One region of the Klebsiella ornithinolytica genome, then DNA from elsewhere that is predicted to be linked to it. Evidence: predicted binding sites of a transcription regulator. Region 1 holds the regulator's gene; each other region holds the start of a gene.

The links. Region 1 encodes PurR, which represses purine synthesis genes. Its sites were predicted from a motif close to CANGCAAACGTTTGCNTG; they were not measured.
Region 2: the regulator PurR is predicted to act here: its motif matches at 1,024-1,041, upstream of gcvT (glycine cleavage system aminomethyltransferase GcvT).
Region 3: the regulator PurR is predicted to act here: its motif matches at 1,274-1,291, upstream of purL (phosphoribosylformylglycinamidine synthase).
Region 4: the regulator PurR is predicted to act here: its motif matches at 1,145-1,162, upstream of tusA (sulfurtransferase TusA).

The regions. Positions count from the first base shown of each region.
Region 1 is NZ_CP130153.1:2,374,346-2,376,548, reverse strand. Features, by position in the region: gene cydH (cytochrome bd-I oxidase subunit CydH) at 84-173, opposite strand; gene purR (HTH-type transcriptional repressor PurR) at 470-1,495, shown strand; gene punR (DNA-binding transcriptional activator PunR) at 1,514-2,203, opposite strand, start outside.
Region 2 is NZ_CP130153.1:849,087-851,289, forward strand. Features, by position in the region: gene ubiI (FAD-dependent 2-octaprenylphenol hydroxylase) at 1-708, shown strand, start outside; gene gcvT (glycine cleavage system aminomethyltransferase GcvT) at 1,144-2,203, shown strand, end outside.
Region 3 is NZ_CP130153.1:1,265,280-1,267,482, reverse strand. Features, by position in the region: gene purL (phosphoribosylformylglycinamidine synthase) at 1-1,199, opposite strand, end outside; gene mltF (membrane-bound lytic murein transglycosylase MltF) at 1,420-2,203, shown strand, end outside.
Region 4 is NZ_CP130153.1:329,605-331,807, reverse strand. Features, by position in the region: gene zntA (Zn(II)/Cd(II)/Pb(II) translocating P-type ATPase ZntA) at 1-521, shown strand, start outside; gene tusA (sulfurtransferase TusA) at 841-1,086, opposite strand; gene Q1L34_RS01500 (7-cyano-7-deazaguanine/7-aminomethyl-7-deazaguanine transporter) at 1,298-1,963, shown strand; gene Q1L34_RS01495 (DcrB family lipoprotein) at 2,037-2,203, shown strand, end outside.

The DNA.
Region 1 (2,203 bases):
AGTAAACGAAATGGCAAAAGATTTTTGCGAAATTGATAATAATGGCGGGATGTCGGGGGAAAGAGGCCTCTCCCCCTGATAAATCAGTGCAGCACCGCTGTCAGGCCGGCGGCCACGATGAGACCCAGGACAATAATCGTTGTCGTCAGCGAAAACTTTAAATCTGTATCCATCAATTTTTCCCCCCAGTTATCCCCACATGAAAAGTGAGCTTGCTCATTTTTGCACAATATAGCGCAAAAATCTTCCATGTTTTAGGGTGATGCACATTTTTGCTCTTCCCCTTTGCCGCAAGATCGGACAAAATCCCACGCTAATTTGAAAGCGTATCGGCCATTGACCCCTTCCTGTCGTTCTGTGTCGTTTTCCCGACGTGATGCAATGTTGAAAATTGTATTCAGGGTGTGTATAGGCAAACGTTTACGTATCGATAATCAGACGATCAGGTCAAGGTCTGGAGTGAGAAGTAATGGCAACAATTAAAGATGTAGCGAAGCGCGCAAACGTTTCCACTACAACAGTGTCACATGTAATTAACAAAACCCGTTTCGTGGCGGAAGAAACCCGCAACGCCGTGTGGGCGGCGATCAAAGAGCTGCACTACTCCCCCAGTGCCGTTGCTCGCAGCCTGAAGGTTAATCACACCAAATCGATTGGCCTGCTGGCCACCAGCAGCGAAGCGGCCTATTTCGCTGAGATTATTGAAGCCGTAGAAAAGAGCTGTTTCCAGAAAGGCTATACCCTGATTCTGGGCAATGCGTGGAACGATCTCGAAAAACAGCAGGCCTACCTGTCGATGATGGCGCAAAAGCGCGTCGACGGCCTGCTGGTTATGTGTTCTGAATATCCGGAATCGGTGCTCAGCATGCTGGAAGAGTACCGCCATATTCCGATGGTGGTAATGGACTGGGGTGAATCCAAAGCCGACTTCACCGATTCGGTCATCGATAACGCCTTCGAAGGCGGCTATATGGCCGGTCGCTATCTGGTGGAACGCGGCCACCGTGAAATCGGCGTGATCCCGGGTCCGCTGGAGCGTAATACCGGCGCCGGCCGCCTGGCGGGCTTTATGAAAGCCATGGAAGAAGCGCAGATCGCCGTTCCGGAAAGCTGGATTGTTCAGGGCGACTTCGAGCCTGAATCCGGCTACCGCGCCATGCAGCAGATCCTCAGCCAGCAGCATCGCCCGACGGCGGTCTTCTGCGGCGGCGACATCATGGCGATGGGCGCAATCTGTGCTGCGGATGAGATGGGACTGCGCGTGCCGCAGGACATTTCGCTGATCGGGTATGATAACGTGCGTAACGCCCGCTATTTCAGCCCGGCGCTGACCACCATCCACCAGCCGAAAGATTCGCTGGGGGAAGCGGCCTTCAATATGCTGATGGATCGTATCGTCAACAAGCGTGAAGAGTCGCAATCTATTGAGGTTCACCCGCGGCTGGTAGAGCGTCGCTCCGTCGTAGACGGCCCGTTCGTCGATTATCGTCGCTGATCGCCCGTGCGGCGCCGGTTACTCCGGCGCCCGCAGCCACTCCCGGTTCAACGTTTCGCTGTCCCCCAGATAATCCAGCAGCCACGACAGCGCCGGTGACGTGTCGCTCTGCTGCCAGGTCAGGCAGCACGCGGCGTCCGGGAACGGGTTTTCCAGCGCCAGCGCGGTCCATTCACCGCGGTCAATCCAGGGGCGAGCAAAATGGCTCGGCACCATCCCTACGCACAATCCCGCCGAGAGGCAGGTAGCTGATGATTCCCAGTCCGGCACCACTACCCTTTTCTGGTTGTCCAGTAGCCAGGTCGTGCGTTTCGGTAACGAACGGGAAGTGTCCTCCCGGACCAGCGACGGCCAGTTGCGCAACACATCATCGCTCAGTGGCCCGTTCATCTGCGCCAGCGGGTGATGGCTGGCCACTACGCAATGCCAGCTCAGCATTCCCATATCGCGAAAGGCGTAGCGCCCCCCGACCGGAATCGAACGCGTTGCCCCGATAGCCAGTTCCACGCGCCCGTCGGCCAGCGCGTCCCAGACGCCGTTGAAGACCTCCTGAAAAACAATCAGCTCGACATCGGGAAAGTGACGATAAAAATCGACAATCATCTGACGCATACGGGCCGGTTTAACAATGTCGTCTACGGCTATCGACAGCTGGCCGCGCCAGCCGTTGGCTATCTGCTGACACTGCTGGCGAGTGATCTGCATTTT
Region 2 (2,203 bases), 1.5 Mb from region 1:
GCAAACTCCTGGTTGCGCAACAAAGCGGATATACCGCTGACGTTCTGGGACTACCGCCATCATGCGCTGGTTGCCACTATCCGAACCGAAGAACCGCATCAGGCGATTGCCCGTCAGGCGTTTCACGGCGACGGCATTCTGGCGTTTCTGCCGCTGAACGATCCGCATCTGTGTTCGATCGTCTGGTCGCTGTCGCCGCAGGAAGCACAGCGGATGCAGCTGGCCGACGAGGCGGTGTTTAATCAGGCGCTGAATATTGCCTTCGATAACCGGCTTGGCCTGTGCCAGCTTGCAAGCGAGCGTCAGACTTTCCCGTTGACCGGTCGCTACGCGCGCCAGTTCGCCGCGCATCGTCTGGCGCTGGTTGGCGATGCCGCGCACACTATCCACCCGCTGGCCGGCCAGGGGGTAAATCTGGGCTTTATGGATGCAGCGGAACTGATCGATGAACTCCGTCGTCTGCATGCGCAGGGCAAGGATATTGGTCAGTACCTGTATCTGCGTCGCTATGAACGTAGCCGTAAGCACAGCGCCGCGCTGATGCTGGCGGGGATGCAGGGCTTCCGCGAAATGTTCTCTGGCAGCCACCCGGCGAAGAAACTGCTGCGCGATATTGGCCTCAAACTGGCGGATACGCTACCGGGCGTCAAACCGCAGTTGATTCGCCAGGCCATGGGCTTAAACGATCTTCCTGCCTGGTTACGTTAAGCGCGTCACACTTCTCTCTCCCGGCCCCGGCGCCGGGTTTTCTCCTCTCATTTGAAATAATCTAATCTCACCCATTTTTTCGCATTAGTTTTATTAATGCCTCTCTTTTTTTGCAACAGAAAACAGGCCTCTTTTTTCGCATAAAATACCATCATGCTCGGTAATATCAGGCCATGATGTTAATTTTATGTGGCATAAATCGCTTTTTTCCAGTCAATAACTCTGTAGTCTTTTTGGCGACTTTTAGTCATAAGCTAATGTGATGTCCTGATTTAGCTTATGGTTTAGCGCCGGGTTCGGTGGTAAGTTCAGGCAAAAGAGAACGTTTGCGTCGGTGCCCGGAGATGGCGCCGACGGCGGATTTCGTGGTGCGAAATCGCCCCAATGACATCGCCCAACCCAGTAGCGGGTTCCGTTTTATTCGATGAGGAAAAGATGGCTCAACAGACTCCGTTGTATGAACAACACACGCTGTGCGGCGCTCGCATGGTGGACTTCCATGGCTGGATGATGCCGCTACATTACGGTTCCCAGATTGATGAGCACCACGCGGTGCGGGGCGACGCCGGTATGTTCGATGTCTCGCACATGACCATCGTCGACTTCCACGGCAGCCGCATCCGGGAGTTTCTGCGCTATCTGCTGGCTAACGATGTCGCGAAGCTGACGGTACCCGGCAAAGCGCTGTATACCGGTATGCTTACCGCATCAGCCGGCGTCATCGATGACCTGATTGTCTATTTCCTTACCGAAGATTATTTCCGCCTCGTTGTTAACTCCGCCACCCGTGAAAAAGACCTCGCCTGGATTACTCAACAGGCTGAACCCTATGGTCTTGAAATGACCGTCCGTGACGATCTTTCGCTGATTGCCGTACAGGGGCCACAGGCGAAAGCGAAAGCGGCAACCCTGTTCACCGACGCACAGCGTCAGGCCGTAGAAGGGATGAAACCGTTCTTTGGCGTGCAGGCCGGCGATCTGTTTATTGCGACCACCGGTTATACCGGTGAAGCCGGGTACGAAATCGCCATGCCGAATGAGCAGGCTGCTGATTTCTGGCGTGGCCTGCTGGATGCAGGCGTGAAGCCGTGCGGTCTGGGCGCTCGCGATACCTTGCGTCTGGAAGCGGGGATGAACCTGTATGGCCAGGAGATGGATGAAAGCATCTCTCCGCTGGCTGCAAATATGGGCTGGACCATTGCCTGGGAACCGGCAGATCGCGCGTTCATCGGCCGCGAAGCGCTGGAGCTGCAGCGTGAAAAAGGTACCGAGCAGCTGGTGGGTCTGGTGATGACCGAGAAAGGCGTCCTGCGCGGCGGTTTGCCGGTGCGCTTTAGCGATGCAGACGGTAATCAGAAAGAAGGTATTATCACCAGCGGCACCTTCTCCCCGACGCTGGGCTACAGTATCGCGCTGGCGCGCGTACCGGCCGGTATCGGCGAGACGGCCATTGTGCAGATTCGCAACCGCGAAATGCCGGTAAAAGTGACTAAAC
Region 3 (2,203 bases), 1.1 Mb from region 1:
TTGTGGCTGGTCACTTTTTCTTCATAGGTACGGAAATAGCCGTTCAACGCCGGGCGACCGAATTCGTTGTTAAACGCGGCGCCGCCCAGCGGGCCGTCGGTCATGATATCCAGCGCGGTCACAATACGATCCGGCTTGCCGAAATCTTCTTCCCACGGCTGTTCAAAGCCGGGAATCCGCAGGTTAGAGACTGAGAAACCGACCAGACCGGCTTTCGGTTTCGCTCCGCGACCGGTTGCCCCTTCATCGCGGATTTCACCGCCGGATCCGGTCGCCGCACCCGGCCACGGAGAGATGGCCGTCGGGTGGTTGTGCGTTTCCACTTTCATCAGGATATGGGCGTCTTCCTGATGGTAGTCATAGCGGCCTTTTTCGCGATCGGCGAAGAAGCGCCCTACCTGAGAACCTTCCATGACCGCGGCGTTGTCTTTATAGGCGGACAGAACGTAGTCCGGGGTCTTCTCAAAGGTATTTTTGATCATCTTAAACAGCGACTTCGGCTGCTGTTCGCCGTCGATGACCCAGTCGGCGTTAAAAATCTTGTGGCGGCAGTGTTCGGAGTTCGCCTGGGCAAACATATACAGTTCGATGTCGTTCGGGTTGCGGCCAAGCCTGGTAAACGCATCCTGCAGATAATCGATTTCGTCTTCCGCCAGCGCCAGCCCCAGACGGAGGTTGGCGTCAATCAGCGCCTGACGTCCCTGACCCAACAGATCGACGCTGGTCACCGGCGTCGGTTGATGCTGAGCGAACAGCTTTTCGCCCTCTTCCAGCGCGTCAAAGACGCTTTCCATCATCCGGTCGTGGAGTTCACTCGCGACAGCGGCCCATTGTTCTTCGCTCAGCGCAGTGGCTTCCACATAGTACGCCACGCCGCGTTCAAGACGCACAACCTGCGACAGGCCGCAGTTATGGGCAATATCGGTAGCTTTAGAAGACCAGGGGGAGATGGTGCCAGGGCGGGGGGTGACGAGCAGTAATTTACCGGTTGGGGTATGGCTGTTTAAGTTTGGGCCATACTTGAGCAGTCGTGCCAGCCTCTCACGCTCATCACCGCTTAACGGCGCGTTCAGTTCGGCAAAATGAACATACTCTGCATATATTGTGCTAACCGGCAGGTTGGCCGCCTGGAAACGTGCCAGCAGTTTATTAACACGAAATGCCGACAGTGCAGGTGAACCACGCAAAATTTCCATCATAAGTCTCTCGTCTTCGCAGCTTTCAATATGAGCCAGGGGGGAAACGGGCGCCATTATAGTGAATCCTGAGCCTCGACGAAACCGTTTGCGTGGAAATAAAATCATTCCCCTGGTTTATCAATTAATGTGACCTTCCTCGCGAATAAGTTGCCAACTGACGCATTCTTAAGCAAAATGCCGCTCATTCGAGGACTCTCTTTTAACTTTATTCGCTAATAGCCTGCTGAGGAACACAGAGCTGCAGAAGATTAACTCTCTGAAAAAATTAAAGATTAATTATCTGCTCATCGGCATTGTGACCTTATTGCTGGCGGCCGCTCTGTGGCCGTCGATCCCGTGGTCAGGAAAGCCGGAGAACCGTGTCGCCGGAATTATGGCGCGCGGCGAGCTGCGCATCAGTACCATCAATTCGCCGCTCACCTTCGCGACCATCAATAACAAAACCTACGGACTGGATTACGAGCTGGCGGAACAGTTTGCCGATTACCTCGGCGTCAAGCTGAAAGTGACCGTCCGCCAGAATATCAGTCAGCTGTTTGATGACCTCGATAACGGTAATGCCGATATGTTAGCTGCCGGACTGGTCTACAACTCAGAACGGGTCAAAAACTATCAGGCCGGGCCGGGCTACTATTCGGTGTCGCAACAGCTGGTCTACCGGGTGGGCAACACGCGCCCACGCAGCCTCGCCAACCTCACGGCGGAACAGCTGGTGATTGCCCCGGGCCACGTCGCCATTAACGACCTGCAGACACTAAAAGGAAATAAATACCCGGATCTCGGCTGGCGCGTGGATGAAAAGCGCGGGACGACAGCGCTGATGCAGGCGGTTATCGATGGCGAAGTGGATTACACCATTGCGGATTCGGTGGCCATTAGTCTGTTCCAGCGCGTGCATCCGGAACTGGCGGTCGCTCTGGATATCAGCGATGAACAGCCGGTGACCTGGTTTAGCGCCAGGAGCGAGGACAACTCGCTTTCGGCGGCGATGCTGGATTTCTTCA
Region 4 (2,203 bases), 2.0 Mb from region 1:
CGCTGCGAGACGACGCCCGTCAGGCGGTCGACGATCTGCATCGTCTGGGGGTGCAGGGCGTAATTCTGACCGGCGATAACCCGCGGGCGGCTGCCGCCATTGCCGGGGAACTGGGGCTGGAATTCCGTGCCGGGCTGCTGCCGGCCGATAAAGTGGAGGCGGTCACGGCGCTCAATGCCGCTGCGCCGCTGGCGATGGTCGGTGACGGGATTAATGACGCGCCGGCAATGAAGGCCGCCACCATTGGTATCGCCATGGGCAGCGGAACCGACGTGGCGCTGGAAACCGCCGATGCCGCCCTGACGCATAACCGCTTAACCGGTCTGGCACAGATGATTTCCCTGGCCCGCGCCACCCACGCCAATATTCGGCAGAACATTGCGATTGCGCTTGGCTTAAAGGGAATTTTTCTTATCACTACGCTGCTCGGACTGACCGGGCTGTGGCTGGCGGTGCTGGCCGATACGGGGGCAACGGTGCTGGTGACCGCTAACGCCCTGCGACTGTTACGTAAGAAGTAAGCGGAAAGACCCCGGTGGCGTGTTGCTTACCGGGGCTACGGAAGCGTGCGATATTTGGATTTGGTAGCTCCACTTCCGGGAAGACGGTCTGCAGCAATCGCACCGTTTACCCCCGGTGGCGCGCTGCTTACCGGGGCTACGGAAGCGTGCGGTTTTTGGACTTTATAGCCCCGCCTCCGGGAAGACGGCCTGCGGCAATCGCACCGTTTACCCCCGGTGGCGCGCTGCTTACCGGGGCTACGGGAGCGTGCGGTCTTTGGATTTTGTAGCCCGGACAGGGGCATTGCCCCGCCTCCGGGAGAGGCACGCAAACCCGTGCTTAATGGCTTTTACGAATCAGATAGCGATAGGGCAGCGCCGCGGTTTCTTGCGCCAGCAGCTCATGCTCCATAAAGCGGCAAAAACCCGGAATATCACGGGTTGTCGCCGGATCGTCGGCGATAATCAGCAGCGTTTCGCCCACCGGCATTGTACGTACGGTCTTACGCACCATCATTACCGGCTCCGGGCAACGCAGGCCCTGAGCATCCAGAGTGTGGTCAGGGCTGGAGAAAAGTTCGGTCATTTTCATCTCACATCAACAAAACGGCCCTAGTTTACCCCCACTTTTCCGCTACGCAAGTCAGGTTAACGTTTGCGCGAAAAACAACCATTGCAATACCCGCTCAACGCAGTATCATTCTGCCGCTTCAAACTGGTACTCGTGGGTTGGCAAAACACGGCACGAGTATTGATTTATTGGGTTCCCTCACCCCAATCACTAAAAAGGTCACAATATGAGTCCATTTACAACGTCACAGCGTCAAAAAGCGCTGGTCTGGCTTTCTCTTTTTCATTTGCTGGTTATCACCTCCAGCAACTATCTGGTGCAGCTCCCGATCTCCATTTTTGGTTTTCATACCACCTGGGGCGCGTTCAGCTTTCCGTTTATCTTCCTCGCCACCGATCTGACGGTGCGGATTTTCGGCGCGCCGCTGGCACGACGCATTATCCTGGCGGTGATGGTCCCGGCGCTGCTGATCTCCTATGGCATCTCGTCCCTGTTTTATATGGGCGAATGGCAAGGCTTTGCCGCGCTGACCCACTTTAACCTGTTCGTCGCCCGTATCGCCGCCGCCAGTTTCATGGCCTACGCGCTGGGCCAGATCCTCGATGTCCACGTCTTTAACCGCCTGCGTCAAAACCGCCGCTGGTGGCTGGCGCCGACCGCCTCGACCCTGTTCGGCAACGTCAGCGATACCCTGGCCTTTTTCTTCATCGCTTTCTGGCGTAGTCCGGACCCGTTTATGGCGGCGAACTGGGGAGAAATCGCGATTGTCGACTACAGCTTCAAGGTACTGATTAGCATTGTTTTCTTCCTGCCGATGTATGGCATGTTGTTGAATATGCTGCTGAAAAAACTGGCAGATAAATCTGATTTATCCGCATTGCAGCCAGGTTAAGAGTACTCGCAGGTTGATGTGATAAGATAAGCGAATGAGCCGTTAATGGCCGTTTATCGAAAGGAAGATGTCAATGCGCAATTTGGTTAAATATGTCGGTATTGGCCTGCTGGTTATGGGGCTTGCGGCCTGTGATAACAGCGACACAAAAACGCCGACTGCCGGGGCTGCTGCGGAAAGCAATGCCAGCGGACAAAATATCAGCCTGCTGGATGGCAAGCTGAGTTTTTCCCTGCCAGC